3 regions of the Lactobacillus sp. wkB10 genome follow, and region 2 is predicted to be linked to each of the others. Evidence: predicted binding sites of a transcription regulator. Region 2 holds the regulator's gene; each other region holds the start of a gene.
The links. The regulator NrdR, encoded in region 2, represses ribonucleotide reductase genes. The targets are predictions, from matches to a motif close to ACACNATATATNGTGT.
Positions count from the first base shown of each region.

Region 1 (6,404 bases), on a different contig from region 2:
AGGACGAATCTTAGCAGTTTTCAGAAGTTCATCTAAGTGTTTACGTCTAAAGTTGGAGACGCCAATTGCACGAATCTTTCCCGCTTGAACTGCCTCTTCCATTGCCTGCCAACTTTCCGCATTCAATTCAGCCCAGTGATCACGCACTGGAGCCGGATTAGGCCAATGGATTAAGTACAAATCAAGATAATCTAAATCCAGTTTAGTTAAACTTTCATCAATTGCAGCTTTAGTTTTCTGGTAACCGTGATGATCATTCCATAACTTAGTCGTTACAAATAAGTCACCCCTGTTGACCCCACTTAATTTAATGCCCCGACCAATACTTTCCTCATTGCCGTAGGCAGCAGCCGTATCGATTAAGCGATAGCCAAGACTTAGCGCATCCTCGACGGTTTTTTGAGCAACTTCACCATCAGGAGTTTGCCAAGTCCCCAGTCCGATAACTGGTATTTTGACGCCATTATTTAATTCATAAGTGTCATGTAAAGATTGAATTTTACTAGTCATAATTTTTCACCTCTCACCAATATTATACCGAACTGAACTATACTTCTACAGAAAAAGATAGTAATTACTGCAGCTGTTTTTGAAAGTCGCTTTTGAGTAAAGTTACAAATTGCGGATAAGTAGTTACTTCATACAGCGGATGAAGATTCATCTTATTCTTGCGCCTGCGGTGGTTATACCAAATGCTGTCAAAACCATATTTTTCTGCTCCTAATATGTCTGACTGCAGTCCATCACCAAAAAAGACTGTATCTTCAGGACCAATATTGGTGTGAGCAAAAAAGTAATCAAAAATCCGGGTATCAGGTTTAGCAAAACCAGCTTCTTGCGATGTCACAATTAAGGAAAAATAATCCTTAATTCCCGCTAATTCCAATCGGTGCCTCTGCATAAAGGTCTCACCGTTACTTAAGACTGTTAAGCAATAATTTTGTTTACGGGCATAACGCAAAGTATCCACAACGCCGGGCAACAATTTATGAGCCTTGCCAAAATACGAACGATATTCATTCATTATTTCTAAGCCATCAACTGCAATACCCAAATTTTCTTTAATAAAATTAGTAAAAGCCATCTTACTGAGCTGATCATAATTGATCTTGCCTTGTTCCAGCTTACGCCACAGTCCTTGATTATATGCATGGTAATCACGTTGCATCTCATCAGTTAACTGCCAATGATGTGCTTTAAAGAGACTATGCAAAGCAAAACTTTCTGTAGCAGCAAAGTCAATCAAAGTATCATCAACATCAAAAATTATTTGTTTATAACGCAAGCAATTTCTTCCTCTCCAAATATTCCTAAGAATATAATGCGTATTCACTAAAATTAGTGTGGAGATTCATTATAACAATATTTCACTGATAAAGGACATAATTAACTATTTTTAAATTTTGCTTACATTGCTACTGCTATTTCACGAAATAAGATATAATATCCTTTAATTTAAGCAAAAGGGGTGATTGGGCATGTTTACATTATTATTGATTTTGTTTCTCATTTGGCTTTTAGTCAAAATGGGAATTGGGATTGTCAAAATCCTGTTTTTCCTTTTAGCTTGTGCTCTTGCTTTCTTTTTCTTAATTCATCTATTTATTCCCGCAATCATTTTTCTAGGTTTAATCTTCCTTTTCTTTGCTGCGGTCAGGCATTAATTTAACTTAAAAAATTAAAGATATATTCAAGCATAATAAGTATTAGATTCAACTTATTGTGCTTTTTTCTTGCTTTGAATTCTATATATTTTTTTCTTAGTCTCAATAGCTTACTCGCACATCAAGTTAAGACTTTTGTTCGTGTTTGTGTGCAATCTTTGCTCTAGCAAATACAAGATATTGTGGTATAGTTCTAACTGTAGCCATAGATGATGTGTCTGTGGAACAATTTACTAGTTTAAGGAGTAACTTTGAATATGAAAAATACGAGCATAACCTTAGATCAGGGTTACATTGATCAAGTGAAACAAAATGTCACTCCCCACTGGGGAGAGCTTGGCTGGGTTACTTACAAACGAACCTATGCCAGATGGCTTCCTGAAAAAAATCGTTCTGAAAATTGGGACGAAACGGTTAAACGCGTAGTTGAGGGGAATATTAATCTGGACCCTCGTCTCAAAGATTCTCCTTCAAAAGAAGTAGTCAACGAATTAACAAACGAAGCTAAGAATTTATTTAAACTAGTTTACGGCCTTGGCGCAACGCCTTCTGGTCGTAATCTGTGGGTTTCTGGTACAGATTACCAAAAGCGCAATGGTGACTCTTTGAATAATTGCTGGTTCATAGCTATTCGTCCGCAAAAATACGGTGACAGTCATATAGTTCCAGATTATTTAAATCAAGATCAAGAAGCAGTTTCAATGCCTTTTTCATTTCTTTTTGACGAATCAATGAAAGGCGGCGGCGTTGGCTTTTCTGTTGTCCAAGATAATATTAAAAAGATTCCTGCAGTTGATAATAAAATTGACTTGACAGTCGTGATTAACAAAAAGAGTGCCTCATACGCAGATTCAATTAAGCTGGGTGCAACGGACAAAGACGAATGGATCAAGCAAAACGATGGTAAATCAGATTATATTTATTATAATTTGCCCGATACCCGTGAAGGCTGGGTTTTAGCTAACGCTCGCTTAATCGACGTGCACTTTAACCAAACCAATTCTGAAAATAAGACGAAACTAGTACTTGACATCAGCAGAATTCGTCCTTACGGAGCTAAGATTCACGGCTTTGGCGGTACAGCCTCTGGTCCTATGCCTTTAGTGGAAATGTTTTTCGATATTAACAACATTATTAACAACCGGGTCGGTGACAATTTAACTTCTGTTGATTGTACTGACATTTGCAACTTAATTGGTAAAACAGTCGTTGCCGGCAACGTAAGAAGATCAGCAGAACTGGCTTTAGGCACTAGTACTGATCAAGACTTTATCGCTATGAAACAGGATAAAGATAAACTCTACCACCACCGCTGGGCATCAAATAACAGTGTGGCAATTGATTCTAACTTTGATGAATATGAACCAATTGCTAACGGCATCAGAGAAAACGGTGAGCCTGGAATAGTTAACCTTGACTTATCTCGTAATTACGGCCGGATCATTGACGGTTATCAAAAAGATATTGACGGTGATGTTGAAGGTACTAACCCTTGTGGAGAAATTTCCCTGGGTAACGGTGAACCTTGCAACCTGTTCGAAGTATTTCCATATATTGCAGAACAAGAAAATTGGGATCTGAAAGACGTTTTCAGATTAGCGACTCGCTACGCAAAACGTGTAACCTTTAGCGACTATGACTGGGAAATTTCCCGTAACATCATTTCCAAGAACAGGAGAATTGGTGTTTCAATGTCAGGTATCCAGGACTGGTTGTTAAATGACTTGGGTCACCGCGTTGTTACCGGCTTTGAAGACAGCATTGATGAAGAAACTGGTGCAAAGATTAAGAAGCCAATTTATGATCCTCAGGGAATTAAAATGGTTACTGATGCTTACCAAGCCGTCATCGATGCTGATAAAGAATACAGTAAGACTTTAAAATGCAACGAATCAATCAAGCACACAACTGTTAAACCTTCAGGTACTGTTGCCAAACTGGCTGGAGCTTCTGAGGGAATGCACTTCCACTATGCCGGTTATCTCATTCAAAGAATCAGGTTCCAAGCTTCTGATCCGCTGCTCAAAGCACTTGACGCTTGCGGTTACTACTCAGAGCCAGATATTTACTCACCAAACACAACTTGTGTTGAATTTCCATTACGTGCTGCTCACGCTGATAGTAAAAACTTTGCTTCGGCTGGTACTGTTTCAATTGAAGAGCAATTTGCTACGCAAGCATTTCTGCAAACTTACTGGTCAGACAACGCCGTCAGCTGCACTGTTACTTTCCAAAGTGACGAAGGAGACAAGATCACTTCACTCTTTAAACAATACCGTCATGTAATTAAGTCAACTTCACTGTTGCCATATTATGGCGGTTCACTCAAACAAGCACCAAAAGAGCCAATCGATAAAGAAAAATACGAGGAAAGAAAAGCACAGATTACCGGCGATGTCGCTCAAGTTTTTGCTGAGCAAAATGATGATCAAAAAGACTTGGAATTAGTTGATCAAACCGATTGTGAATCCGGTGCATGTCCTGTTAAATAAATTATTTAAATAATTTAAGTAGGCGAAATTTTAATCATGAAAAAAAGCAAGTTACCAATTGTTACCAGTGTTGCAGCCATTTTTGCCTTTACTTTATCCGGTTGTCAGAACAATCAGACCCAGCAAAAACCTAAAGCAAACAATAATATTTCTGTTAGCTATGTTTTAGCTACGAAAAAAGATACAGAAAAAAAGACAGTTAAAGTTCCTAAAAAGTCTACTGTTATGACTGGTCTGAAAAAGGCCTGGAAAGTAGACAGCAATAAAGGGTTTATTACTGCAATTGATGGTAAAAAGCAAAATGCCAAAAAGAAAATATACTGGACTTACACCGTTAACGGAAAATACGCTACCAAAGGTGCTAACCAGCAAAAAGTCGCAAGTAACGATAAAGTAAAATTCACTTTAGCAAAAATGAAATAAAAAAGTCCGTGCAAGCGACTAAGTACGAAATATTTTAGTGCTTGCACAAAAAATTTATAGATTGGGAGTTTTTATATGAAAAAAAGCAAATTATCTGTTTTAACCGGAATTGCCACTATTTTTACCTTTACGTTTGCAGGTCTTGAAACAACCCAAAACGTCCAACAGGTTGATGCCAGCAGCAAGATTAAAGTTACTTATACTCTGAAAGTACACAACAAGACTTACAAAAAGAAGACTGTTAAATTGCCTAAGCACTCAACAGTAATGCGCGGTTTAAAGAAATGTTGGAAAGTAAAGAGTACTAATGGTTTTATTACTTCTATTGCTGGCAAGAGCCAAAATCCAAGTAAAAAAATCTATTGGACCTACAGAATTAATGGTAAGTTCGCTCAAAAAGGCGCAGCAATTCAAAAATTGGCAAATAAAGACAAGGTTAAATTTACTTTAGCAAAAACTAGCTTTTAAAGTTTGCTATGGTACGTAATTCAACTAAAAAGTTAGCACTGTTAGCCATTTTAACGGCAATGTGTGTAGCACTGAGAATTTTTAAAATAATTCCTGTGCCGAATGTCCAGCCGGTAACCGATATCTTAATGATTGTAACTTTGAATATCGGTTTTGGATTTGGATTTGCCCTAGCCCTTTTAACCATGGTAGTCTCCAACATCTATTTAGGCTTTGGCATCTGGACTGTGTCACAAGTTTTGGCTTATGGCGGTTGCGTTTTAACCGTTGCTTTGCTGGGTAAATTTACGCCGCTTAAGAAGCACTTTACCTTGCAACTAATTCTAGCTGCTTTTCTTGGCTGGGAATACGGCTGCTTCGTTGACTTTGGTATGTCTATTTTCGGTGGTTTTAATGCATTTTTAGCATACTGGGCCGGTAGTCTGGTATTTGATACTTATCATGCAGTCGGTGATTTAGTATTTTATCCCATTTTATACAAGCCACTGAACATTGCACTTGATCATTACAAACGGAGGCTTTTATGACAATTAAAATCTATACTAAGGTGGGCGACCAAGGCTTCACTAAACAGGTTACTGGCAAAATGGTTCCTAAATATGACCTGCAAATTGTTGCCGTTGGTGATATTGACGAACTTGATTCATATCTAGGCGTTGTAATTGCCAATTTGTCTGCCAAATGTCAAAAATTGCATGATCCTTTACAAGATTTGCAACGTGACTTATATGAACTTGAAAGTGATATTGTTGTCAAAAGGCATGAAGAAATTACGACAGAAAAAGTAGAAAATCTGGAAAAACAAATTGATGACCTCAATAAACAAATTCCTAAAACAACCCATTTCATTCTACCTGGCGGTTCGGTTACTGCAACTCATTTACATTATGCACGTACAGTTGCCAGACGAGCAGAACGTTCGATGGCAAAATTGAACGCTGAGGAGCAAAAGCTTGCTCCTGCTTGTTTAAAATATATCAATCGCCTATCAGATTATCTATTTATCTTAGCACGCTATGCCAACGTATTAGATGGTGTGCCAGAGGTCAAAAGTAAAATCAAATAAGCTTACTCATATTAAAAAAGCGGAGTGGTTTCAAATTAAGAAACTACTCCGTTTTTAGTTTATTTAAAATTAATACTTTACTGCCACCATAGTTTGATCAATCCCTGTGTACCCAGGTCGCCTAAATGCTTTTCATCAACCAAAGTCTCATACAGTCTTTTAGCTTCTTCAGTGGCAGGCAATTCAATTTTCATTTCTTTAGCCGTCTCCAAAGCAATGCGTAAATCTTTCAAAAAATGTTTACTGAAAAATCCTGGGGTATAGTCCCCTTTTAAAACTCTCGGACCGTAA
Region 1 is NZ_JRJB01000003.1:206,154-212,557, reverse strand. Features, by position in the region: gene LACWKB10_RS03340 (aldo/keto reductase) at 1-510, opposite strand, end outside; gene LACWKB10_RS03335 (YjjG family noncanonical pyrimidine nucleotidase) at 575-1,285, opposite strand; gene nrdJ (ribonucleoside-triphosphate reductase, adenosylcobalamin-dependent) at 1,922-4,156, shown strand; gene LACWKB10_RS03320 (DUF4430 domain-containing protein) at 4,193-4,579, shown strand; gene LACWKB10_RS03315 (DUF4430 domain-containing protein) at 4,655-5,047, shown strand; gene LACWKB10_RS03310 (ECF transporter S component) at 5,056-5,574, shown strand; gene LACWKB10_RS03305 (cob(I)yrinic acid a,c-diamide adenosyltransferase) at 5,571-6,113, shown strand; gene LACWKB10_RS03300 (NAD(P)-dependent oxidoreductase) at 6,191-6,404, opposite strand, start outside.
Region 1: nrdJ (ribonucleoside-triphosphate reductase, adenosylcobalamin-dependent) is a predicted target of NrdR. The motif match lies at 1,835-1,850, and genes of this name have one in related genera.

Region 2 (6,404 bases):
CTGTCAGGCGAACACTTCTTCCTCTTATCAAAGGAAAAACAATCAAAGAAGTAACTGTATGGTACCCAAAAATTATTACCGGAGATGCTAAAGAATTTGCAAGACAATTAACTGGAAAAAAGATAGAAAATATAGATCGTTACGCTAAATATCTGCTAATTCGTCTCAGTGACAATTTAACAATAGTGTCACATTTACGCATGGAAGGTAAGTATCGCTTAGTCAAAATAAATACAAAAAAAGACAAGCATGATCACGTGCAGATCATTTTTAGCGATAACTCGGCCTTACGTTATAATGACGTGCGTAAGTTTGGCCGGATGCAGCTGATAAAAACCGGAACAGAAAAAGAAAAAACTGGTATTGGCAAATTAGGTGTTGAACCCAACTCAGCAGCTTTTACCGTTTCTTATTTACAAAAAGGCTTAGCCCGTAAAAAGAAAAATATTAAAAATACATTGCTTGATCAATCAGTAGTGGCCGGTCTGGGTAACATTTACGTGGATGAGGTTTTGTGGGAAACAAAAATTCACCCACTAAGTATGGCCAATAGTATCCCGGATACAAAAGTTGCAGAACTGCATGATAAAATTAATTCGCTGATAGAATTAGCCATAGCAGAAAGGGGTACTACAGTTCATACCTATCTAGATGCAAATGGTAAGACAGGTGGTTTTCAAAAAATGTTGCAGGTATATGGTCACAAGGGTGAACCTTGCATGCGTTGTGGTACGCCTCTTGAAAAAATTAAAGTAAACGGACGAGGTACAACATTTTGTCCTAAGTGTCAGGTGATTTACAAATGACAAAGATTTTAGGCTTAACCGGCGGGATAGCCAGTGGTAAAAGCACTGCTGATGTTTTTTTTAGAGAAAAACAAATACCGGTTATAGACTGCGATCAAATTGCTCACGATATCTTAAATAAAGGCGAGAAGGGTTATGAACTAGTAGTAAAACAGTTTGGAAAAAGAATACTTAAGTCAGACCAATCTATCAATCGTTCAGCGTTAGGACAGATTGTTTTTGATGATGAAAAGCAGCTTGAAGCTTTAAATGAAATTACCCATCCGTTGATTTTTCAAGAAATACAGGCTAAAATTGCGCTAAACAACCGGAACAAAAATTCTTTGGTTGTTGTCGATGCACCAGTTTTATTTGAATCAAATGGTCAAAAATATTGCGATTTTACCTTATTGATTGCAATACCAGAATCTCTGCAAATGAAGCGGTTAATGTTAAGGGATAATTTAAGTAAAGGTGCTGCTTTGAAGCGAATTCGTAGTCAGATGCCCTTGTCCCAGAAAGAAAAATTGGCTGATTTTGTGATTAATAATACTGGTACAAAGCAAGATCTGAAATCCAAATTAGCACAGTTGCTTCTTGAAATAAAAGGGGAGGACTTATATGGAATGTCCTAATTGTCATAAAAATGCATCAAAAGTCATTGATTCACGTCCAAGTGATGAAAATCGTGCAATTAGACGTCGCCGTGAATGCGAAAACTGTGGCTTTCGGTTTACCACGTTTGAAAGAGTTGAAACTACTCCTTTATTAGTGATTAAGAATGATGGTACTCGTGAACCTTTTAATCGTAAAAAAATTTTGCATGGCGTAATGGCGGCTGGTCAAAAGCGGCCGATATCAAGTACACAATTTGAAGAACTAGTCGACCATGTAGAAAACAAAGTCAGACAACAGGGGGTTAGCGAGATTTCTTCGAAAAAGATTGGTCAACTGGTAATGGATGAGCTGGCAAAAATTGACGATGTGGCCTATATTCGTTTTGCTTCCATTTATCGGGAATTTAAAGATATGTCCAGCTTTATGAAAACAATGGAAGATATGATTGCAAAAAGGGAAAAGGGTAATTAATTATGTTTGAGACAAATGATCCCAAACAGCCGTTTTTCATTACCAACAAAGTGGATATTTTTCCTAAAGATTTGCACATATTAATTAAATTGTATCAACCTCTTATTGGCTCCCTTGCTTTAGCTGTCTATTTAAGTCTAAATGAAGATTATAGTGCACAGGCAATGCTTTCTGATGCTAAGGGAATCTATACTCTTCAAGAACAGACAGATTGTGATATAAAAAAGTTGTTTGGTGCACTGCACAAGCTTGAAGCCGTTGGTTTGATTCAAACGAGACTGCTCGATAACCAAATTATGGGTCAGGTTTTGTGTTTCAAAATTAAGAGAGTTCCAGCAAGCAGTGAATTTTTTACAACTGCACTTTTAGCTAGTTTATTAAAAGAAAAAGTTGGAGTATCTGCCTTTAACAAATTGAGTCACGAGTTTGCCAGAGAAGCTAAACAAAATAAGAGTGAATTAAGTGGCATCAAAGAGGCACCTAATATTTCTGCTTCATTTATGGATGTTTTCCATTTATCCGATCAAGAAGCAATAGATCCTTCAATTGAGGTTAAAAAAGCGGCTCGAGAGAATAATTATTCTGCAAGCAATTATGCTACTATTAATGATCAAGATAATATTGACTGGAATTTTATGAAACAGCAATTCGAAATTTATCAAATAGCTGGCAGTGAAATTGATCAGAACAAAGAAGCTATTCGCGCAGTAATGCGCATATATGGGCTGACAGAACAGGAATTTGTTGACGAGGCAATACCTTGTTTGCATGGTGACTATCATTTAAATATGAGAGAAATTAAGCAAACTATTGCTAACAGCATTCATGGTAGTGCTACTCGCAGACATTTGCAAAGCAAGGCTAAAATATCTGACAAATTTGATAATAATAGCCAATTAAATCAGGAAGAGCAAAAATTATTGCAAAAAGCACAGACTGATACTCCGGCACAGTTTTTATATCATTTAAAAGCTGAGAAAAATGATTATGTCGATGCGAGTGAATATCAAGTGTTAGACAGCCTATATAATGATAAGGGAATATCAGCGGAATTACTTAATATTCTGACATATGCTTGTTTAAAAAGTGGCCCCAACATTTCTTTTCGTTTAGCAAACAAAATTTTGCATGATTGGCTGCAACATGGTGTTAAAACGGGTGCTCAGGCCTTGGATTATATGGACAAGAGGAAAAAAGCACAAGAACAAAGGCGAAGCAAGCGGTATAACCGCTTTGCTCCCGGAAAAACGGTTGAAAAGGGCACTGATTGGAACAAGCAAAAGCCAAAATTAAAATCTGATGTCTCAAGTGCGGAGCTAAAAGAATTTTTCAAGAATTTTGAAGATAAAAACGGCATGAAGTAGGTGAAATAAAATGCAACCCATTAAAAAAATTATGGCTAAAGGACAAACTGCTAAAGCAGAAGACGAGAGTACCGCTAAAATTAAGCAAAAAGTTTTGGCAGAACCCAAAGTGCAACAATTTATCAGTCAGCACCGAGCACAACTTAATGACAGTATAATTGATAAAAGCCTTCCCAGTCTTTTTGAATTTTATCTGAGCCAACATAAAAAAGATCCTGTGACCAAAGGATATTATCCAGATTTGATAATGAATAAAAATGCCATTAGTCTTAAATTTGTTCCTGAAGACAGTAAACTGATTCATGATCAGGAAATTAATATTAAAAAGCACTTGCGTTTAATTAATTTACCAGAGGGTTTGCATGATGTTCGTTTAAGTAAAATTGAAATGACACCAGAAAGAGCAGAAGTAATGACTGCTATTCAGCGCTTTTTATATCGGTATTCACAAGATATTCACCAAAAGGGTCTTTATTTATCAGGTAATTTTGGTATTGGTAAAACGTATATTTTAGCAGGACTGGCAAATCAGGTAGCTGCAATGGAAAAATATGTCGTTTTTCTGCACGTTCCAACCTTCATTGCTAGTTTGTCCAGTCATTTTAATGACAATAGTTTACAAACTGAAGTACAAAAAATTGCTAATTCTGACTTGTTAATATTGGATGATATCGGTGCGGAAAATTTAAGTCAATGGTCACGAGACGAGGTCTTGGCAGTAATTTTACAGGCTCGAATGGACAATATTTTGCCAACCTTTTTCTCGTCCAATTTTGCTATGGCTGATTTGGAGGACCATTTCAAGGAAACCAAAAGTTCAATTGAACCAGTGAAGGCTGCTAGAATAATGGAAAGAATACGTTCTTTAGCAACGGAAATAGTAATATCTGGACCTAATCGACGTCACTAAGTTATAAAAGATGCAGAATAATTTAATTTTTTAATGAAAATATACTTGCATTAAAAAATTATTGGGTTATAATTAAGTCCAATGAATGAACATGTTGCAACGCAACTCAGAGAGAAAAGCATTATTCTGAAAGCTTTCATTAGCGCTTGCAATCCACTCATTCATACCTAAATTTTGATAATGGGTTAGATTCCGTTAACAATCTATAACGAGATAGTTCATTTTCTTGAACTAAATTTTGGGTGGAACCACGTTAATTAACGTCCCAGTGCTTAATTGCACTGGGATTTTTTTGTTATAAAAATTTTGGAGGAAATAATGAGTTTTTCGATTACTTTGCCTGACGGCTCAAAAAAAGATTTTACAGATGCTGTTTCAATATCTGATTTAGCACATAGCATTGGTACATCTTTAGGTAAAGCAGCTCTTGGTGCAAAAGTAAATGGTCAAATTGTTGCTTTAGACTATAAGGTGAACAAAAATGCGGAAGTTGCAATTATTACCGACAGGGATAAAGAGGGCTTAGCAATTTTGCGTGATACCGTTGCATTCGTTCTTGAAGCTGTGGCCAAGAAGGCCTATCCTGAGATTCATTTTGGTGAACATGGAGCTGACGACGAAGGCTTTTACGTTGACACTGATAAAGAAAATCAAATAAAAATCAATGAATTACCTGACTTGGAAAAAGCGATCAAAAAAGCAATTAAAGCAGGAGAAAAGATTGAATCTAACTTAATGTCTAAAGATGAATTGGCTGCTGTATTCAATGAGGATCCTTATAAGAGTGAAATGCTTAAAGCTGAAAAAGGTGACCAAGTTCGAGTATACAAACTAGGCGACTTTATCGACTTTGGCTTTGATGCATTACTGCCTAACACAGGAAAAATTAAGCAATTTAAATTATTGTCAGTTGCCGGTGCTTACTGGAAAGGGCAATCTTCTAATCCTATGCTTCAAAGAATTTCGGGTACAGCATTTTTCAAAAAGGCAGATTTGGATGCGGACATTAAAAGACGTGAAGAAATTAAAGAACGTGATCATAGAACAATTGGTCGTGATCTTGATTTATTCTTTGTTGATCCAAAAGTTGGTGCTGGTTTACCATACTGGATGCCCAAAGGTGCCACAATTCGCCGGGTAGTAGAACGCTACATTATCGATAAAGAAGTCGCTGACGGCTACCAACACGTTTATACTCCAGTTTTAATGAACGTTGACGCTTATAAGACTTCAGGCCACTGGGCACACTATCGTGACGACATGTTCCCACCAATGGATATGGGTGACGGTGAAATGCTTGAGCTGCGACCAATGAATTGTCCTTCCCACATTCAAATTTACAAACATCACATTCGTTCATACCGCGAGCTCCCAATTAGGATTGCAGAACTAGGTATGATGCACAGATATGAAAAATCTGGTGCTCTGTCAGGACTGCAACGTGTACGAGAAATGACTTTAAACGACGGTCATACATTTGTGACTTTAGATCAAGTTCAAAGTGAGTTCTCAAAAATCTTGACTCTAATTTTAGATGTTTACAAAGACTTTGACATCACTGATTACTACTTCAGACTTTCTTACCGTGATCCAAAGAATACTAAAAAGTATTTTGCTAACGACGAGATGTGGGAAAGAAGTCAGTCAATGCTGAAAAAGGCTATGGACGATATGGGACTTGACTATGTTGAAGCTGAAGGTGAAGCTGCATTTTACGGTCCAAAACTAGATATTCAAACTAAAACTGCTTTAGGTGCAGATGAAACAATGTCCACAATTCAACTAGACTTCATGCTGCCTGAAAGATTTAACTTAACCTATGTTGGTCAAGATGGTGAAGAGCACCGACCAGTTATGATTCACCGCGGGATTGTTGGTACTATGGAACGTTTCATAGCTTACCTGATTGAGATTTACAAAGGTGCTTTTCCAACTTGGCTGGCTCCAGTTCAAGTAGAAGTGATCCCAGTAAATTTGGAAGCCCATTCAGATTACGCCAAAAAAGTTCGCGACGAACTAAATAAACGTGGCTTTAGGGCTGAAGCAGATTTACGTAATGAAAAATTAGGTTACAAGATTCGTGAGTCACAAACACAAAAAGTACCATATACTCTTGTTTTAGGTGACAAGGAATTAAAGGACAATGGTGTAAACGTTCGTCGCTACGGTACTGAAGAAGAGGTAGCCAAGAGTTTTGACGAATTTATCAGTGAAATTAAGCAGGATGTTAAATCATATTCACGTGAAGAATAATCG
Region 2 is NZ_JRJB01000007.1:98,114-104,517, forward strand. Features, by position in the region: gene mutM (DNA-formamidopyrimidine glycosylase) at 1-806, shown strand, start outside; gene coaE (dephospho-CoA kinase) at 803-1,420, shown strand; gene nrdR (transcriptional regulator NrdR) at 1,407-1,874, shown strand; gene LACWKB10_RS06165 (DnaD domain protein) at 1,877-3,238, shown strand; gene dnaI (primosomal protein DnaI) at 3,249-4,148, shown strand; gene thrS (threonine--tRNA ligase) at 4,467-6,401, shown strand.

Region 3 (6,404 bases), on a different contig from region 2:
AAATGCATTAGTGAAGGAATCATAAAGGATAGGATCCTGATTTTTAATATGATTTTTAAAAACTTTCGGATATTTCATTACGTCATTATAGCCGGAAGAGCCAGTTTGAACGCCCAAAGTCTTATTTTTCATTGCGGCAATGGTATTAATTTTATTCTTTTTAAGACTTACTAATACCTGAGAAGTATATAGGTAAGTTTTACTAAAACTTACCTTAGCTTCACGCTCTGGGTTTTTGCTAAAACCATTCCATATAAGATCAATTGTGCCGTTTTTTAATTCGGTAGTATTCATGGACCAGTCAATTGTTTGAAAACTGACGTTAATACCATATTGTTTAAAAACAGCATTTGCGAGATCAACGTCGTAACCAATTAACTGACCATTTTTTTGTCTAAAGTCCATGGGCACAAAAGTATCATCTACACCAACTGTAACATAGCCGCGTTGCTTTATAAGAGACCAGTTGTCAACTGCATTAGCTTTTCTATTAACTGATATGCCACTGCAGGCAGAGATAAATAAAGTACAGATGAGCGTTGTTATGAGGGCTAAGAGGCGCTTTGTTTTCACTTATATTACCTTCTTATCATCTAATGCTTTTACTTTGAATACCTGATCAGCCACTTGACTGGCAAATTCCATGTCATGAGTGACAATAATTTGCGTCATGTTGTTATTATTTTTAAGTTTTAAAATTATTTCTCCGACTTTTGTTCTTAAAGCAGGATCTAAAGCAGAAGTGGGTTCGTCATAACATAGAATATGGGGTTCCATTGCTAGAGCACGTACAATAGCTACTCTTTGTTGCTGACCTCCAGAAAGCTGATAGGGATAGAGCTGTTCTTTACCAATTAAATCTAGTTGTTTAAGCAATTTTCGCGCACGGGCTTGTGCCTGATCTGTACTTTCTTTTAAAACTAGTGTTGGTGCCAAAGTAATATTTTCGATTACAGTTAAATTGGGGAAAAGCTCATAGCTTTGAAAAACTACTCCGATAATATGACTTTTGCTATCAGGAGCGGCTGGGTCAAACTTTTGCCCATCCCACAAAAAATCACCGGAATCAATTTTTTCTAAACCACTTAAGCAGCGCAGCAAAGTAGTTTTTCCTGCTCCAGATGGTCCTACAATGGCTAAAATTTGTCTGTCAGGAATAGTTAAGTTTAACTTGTTTAAAATCGTACGAGAGCCAAATTTTTTAGTAATGTTTTTAAGTTCTAACATAGTATTGTTTCCCCTAATTTACTTCCACTTTGCAAAATTGTGTTCAATTTTTTTCAGCAAAAATGATGCGATACCTGTCATTAATAGATATATTATACCGACTATCACTAAAGGAATTAGCGTTACATCTCTTGCTGTAGCAACATTGCCAGCACGTAAGAGTTCACCCAAACCAATGACATAGACTAAAGAAGTATCTTTAACTAAGTTGATCACTTCATTGCCAATTGAAGGTATAACTATTTTGCTGACCTGAGGAATAATAATATGGGTCATTGTTTGCCAGTAATTTAATCTTAAAACGCGAGCACTTTCGTATTGACCTACAGGGATTGATTGAAAGCCACCACGGAATATCTCAGCAAAATATGCCGTATAGTTTAAAATAAAAGCGAAAAGTGCTGCATCATAGCGTTCAAAAATGATGCCGACTATAGGCAAACCATAGAAAATAAAAATTAATTGCAGCAAAAGAGGGGTACCCCGCATAATCCAAATGTAAAATTTTAAGATTAACCTTAAGGGCTTAAAATGCGAAAGCAAGCCTAGGCTGACTATAATTCCCAAAGGAATAGAAACAATCAAAGTCCAAAAGAATAAAATTAATGTCATCTTTGCACCTGAAATTAAAGAGGGCATAATTGAAAGGATATAGTTCATTTTTTCTCCTTTTTACTGAAATTAATTTGATTAGAGAGACTAATAGGGCAACTCTTTTAATACCAGCTAAATTATATAAATTGATTAAAAAAATATGTGAAAAAATATATGTTTTAATCATAACATAGTTTTCGAAATTTTATTTAATTAATATAGAAATTTGTAATTTGCTGATAGTTAGTTTAATAAGCATGACATGAAAAAAGCCACTAGCTGTAGCTAATGACTCTTTAAAATGATTTATTGTTGCTCGATTTGAATAGCTGTAGACTTGTCCCAAGACTTAGGTAGTTTGCCCATTTCTTTTAACTTGGCAACGATTTGATCTAGTACAATTTCTCTAGCATGATCATCAGTAATGAAGTCTAGTTTGTCACCATCTATTTCTATTTTAGGAGAGTAATCGTATTTTTCATACCAGGGTTTGTAGTAACGCAAAAGTCTCTTATAGTAATCTTCCAGCGTTGCGTCGTAGCTCAGCTGTTCATAAGGACGTCCTCGTTTTTGAATCCTTTTAATCATAGTGTCATATGAAACCTTAATATGAACAAGCAAATCAGGATTTTTCTTTGGCATGTGCTTAAGTTCACCCATCATATTATTGAGCAGTTCATAATATGTATCAACTTCTTCTTTAGTAGCCCGACCAATGTCTGCATTCATTTGGAAGAAAAGAGCATCTTCATAAATTGAACGATCAAGAACGTTATTATCATCGGTTAATGCATCCTTGATACTACGAAAACGAGTGTTTAGGAAAAACACTTGGAGTAGAAATGCATATTTTTTAGGATCAGCATAAAAAAGTGGCAATACAGGATTGTTATCGACACTTTCATAAAAAGGTTTAGTTCCTAAATACTTAGCTAAAATACTGGTTAAACTGGATTTACCGGCTCCAATTGGCCCGCTTAAAACAATAACTGTCATCACGTTCCTTCTCTATTCTAAATTGCCTATTGCATGCAACTTGTCATCAATTTGACTTAAAACTTCTTTTTTGGCATCTTCATCGCAAATGAAATCATATTTATCGCCATCAATTTTGATCTTGGGAGATGCATCATATTTTTCGTACCAAGGCTCGTAATACTTAATTAGCCTGGCATAGTAATCTTTTAAACTGGGATCAGTACTGATTTGCTCAAATGAACGTCCACGTTTTTTAATGCGCTTAAGCATAGTATCCAGGGAAACATGAATGTAGATTAGTAAATCGGGTTTTTTGCTAGGATTGCCCGGAGTGTCTTCCATCATATTTTCTAGCAAACTATCATATATTTTAAATTCAGTAGGGTCTGCCACTTTACTATCTGCATTCATTTTGAAAAATAGTGCATCTTCATAAATCGAACGATCAGAAACACTGTTTTTTTCTAGAATTGCCTGGTTAATTTGTGCTAAACGGTGGTTAAGCAAGTAGATGTTGAGCAAAAAAGTATAGCGTTTCATGTCTTGGTAATATAAAGGAAGAACAGGATTATTATCAACTCCCTCGTAAAAGGCTTGTGTACCTAAGTGCTCAGCTAAAATACTAGTTAAACTGGATTTACCGGCTCCAATTGGCCCACTTAAAACAATAACTTGGATCACGTTCTTTCTTAAATACAATATATAGATTCTTATTTAGTTTAATACGAGATATAGTGGTAGACAAGGAAAAAGTAAATTTAAATTGTAGTGAAAAAGTCAAGTGATTTTGTATAATACAGAAGTAAAAAGTTGTAGATATTGTCAAAATTGAAAATTTGAACTTATGATTTTAAACTGTGTTACACGTGAAACTAAAATAAATCCTCAAAATTAAACTAATAGTTATTAACTTGCAATAGAGTTAGAGCATGATGGAAATATTTATTCTATAGCAAGCCGTACAGCTTGCATTTAGCTTTTTTATTGTTAAAGCAAACGAAGCTGAAAGCAGTTGTATAATTTAATTCAATTAAAACATGATAATGATATCTCAACTATGAAACAAAATTTTTTTAAGAATATAAAGCAGTTGCACTATTTATATACTGTTGCCAAGAAATAATTCTAAATATAAAAATTAAAAATAGATTGCTTTTATATTATAAAAGCCATAAAATGATAAATAAATTATAAAGATAGTAGAAAATACGTCAAATAAAAAGGGCAAATTAGTATGTTTCATGCCGTAATTGGTACTTAGGGGATTTTTAGAAGGGATGCTAAAGCCCACAATAATTAAATTATTTGAGAGCCTGCAGCTTTGAAATAGGTCAAAGATTAATGTTCTTTGCAAACTGTTTCTCTCAGGAAGATATGTCATTTTAGTATTAGCTCTAAAAATAGATGTTTTGACAGGAAGTAAATCATGGACGATACTATAACAAAATTTTCGCTTTGGACCTACATTAAACGTAATTCAGGCATGTATGTAATTCTGGCCATTTTCTATTTTGGCCGGAATGTAGCACAAACTGCTGCCAGCATTTTTAAAGGTAATGCACTTACTGCTTTGACTCAGCATAATTTAAACGGCTTTATTGTTGATACAGGCTTAAACTTGCTTAGCTGGGGCTTTTTTCTGATTTTCTTTTTTTGTAGTTCACGGTATTCCGCTGTAATCATCAAGGCTGTCGATAATTCCATTAGGAGCGCATTAGCTCATATAATTGGTCGTCAAGAGTATGAAGGTTTTAACAAACACACGGAAGCTGATTATGTTTCCTGGTTTACTAACGATATAAACCAAATTAATCAAGATGGCTTTTTCAGTTTAGAGCAAACATTTAGCAGCGCACTCCTAGGCATTATTGCCAGTGTCATCCTGTTTTTTTACCATCCACTCTTATTTGTAACCACTTTGGTTTTTGCTGTTATTATGATTTTATTTCCCCGTCTTTTTAAGAAAAAGTTGGAGGAATTATCGCAAAAACAAAGCAAGCAAAATGAGGTATTAACGTCAAAAATAACCGATGTTCTTGAGGGCTTTGTCAACCTGCTCACACTTGGTCAGCAAAAATTGCTCAATAAAATAGTTCTTGCGGTATCAGATAAGACCGGACAGGCTCGGGTTAATTACATTACAGAAATGTCCTTTTCTAATGCACTGATTAACCTGATTAGTGTATCTGCTCAAACTATTTTAACTGTTGAATCCGGATATCTGGCCTTTCACAATCAGGTTCCAATTGGTGCTATTTTAATTGTTGGTTCAATGTCCGGGAATGTCTTTGGCAGCTTGACAGAAATCAGTATTGATCTAACTTCAATTCGGGCAGTTCAGCCTATTTTTGACAAATATAATAAATTGGCTAATACACAGGAAAAAACTGGGGATAAGAATGTTGCTCCTTTGACCCAGCAAATTGCATTTAGCAATCTTTCATTCAGCTATCCCAATAATGACAGACCTATTTTAACAAATGTTGCCGGCAGCGTTAAGCGAGGGGAACGAGTGGCCATTGTTGGTCCGTCTGGTTGTGGTAAATCAACCCTCGTAAAATTAATTGGTGGTTTGTTAACAGGCTACCAAGGTTCGCTGACTTGGGATAATGATGAATACAGCGAACTTAATTTTAGTTCGCTGCACAAGCAGATTGCTTACGTTGACCAGTCTGCCTATATTTTTGACGGCAGCCTGCGTTATAACATCACTTTAGATCGGAAGACAACTGACAAAGAAGTTAATGCTGCAATTACGCGTGCCGGTCTCGAAGAGTTTGTTGCTGACAGTGCCAACGGTCTTGACACTGTTTTAAAACACGCTGGTAATAATATTTCAGGTGGTCAAAAGCAACGAATTGCGCTTGCACGACAGTTACTTAATAATCCGCAAGTTATCTTAGCCGATGAAATTACTTCAGCAATAGATGAAAAAGATGGCCAGAAAATTGAACAAAGTCTGCTTGATTTGGACAACATCACTTTAGTCTACATTTCTCATCACTTGCGACCGGAAATCAAAAAGCAATTTGATCAAGTGATTGAATTGGGATGATAGAATGATACATCTTTTAACAACCAATTAAATAAGCTGGTGAAGCCTATTTTCGAGATTGGTAAAAACAAAAACACCTACTAATAAGTATGGTTAATGAAAACAAATCAAACAGATAATTAGGTTTACCTAAAATTCAGGATAAATAAAAAAAGGGAAACCATCAAAATTGAGGTTTGCCTTTTTTGTGTAAGTATTATGATCTTTTTCTAGAATCTGCCACATAAATTTGTCGATTGAGATTGAAAATACTATTTAACTCTAGATTCTTTAGATTCCTTTTTCTTTTCTTCGGCTTTATCTTGAACTTTGTCTTTTTGATCGGTAATTTTTTCCTTTGTATCCTGAGCAGCTCCAGTGATGCGGTCTTGTAAGCTGACAGAATCTTTTTCGTGTTGCTCTTTAGTTTTAATATCAACTACTGTGACGTTAACTTCAACAGTATCAAGACCGGTCATTTCTTTAACTTTTTCTTGAATTTTTTGCTTTATTTGATCGTATAGCTTAGTAATATCAACGCCATATTCTGCAACAATTTCAATGTCAACAG
Region 3 is NZ_JRJB01000003.1:96,329-102,732, reverse strand. Features, by position in the region: gene LACWKB10_RS02840 (amino acid ABC transporter substrate-binding protein) at 1-573, opposite strand, end outside; gene LACWKB10_RS02835 (amino acid ABC transporter ATP-binding protein) at 574-1,227, opposite strand; gene LACWKB10_RS02830 (amino acid ABC transporter permease) at 1,246-1,887, opposite strand; gene LACWKB10_RS02825 (deoxynucleoside kinase) at 2,128-2,817, opposite strand; gene LACWKB10_RS02820 (deoxynucleoside kinase) at 2,830-3,480, opposite strand; gene LACWKB10_RS02815 (ABC transporter ATP-binding protein) at 4,226-5,854, shown strand; gene LACWKB10_RS02810 (Asp23/Gls24 family envelope stress response protein) at 6,106-6,404, opposite strand, start outside.
Region 3: LACWKB10_RS02820 (deoxynucleoside kinase) is a predicted target of NrdR. The motif match lies at 3,522-3,537, and genes of this name have one in related genera.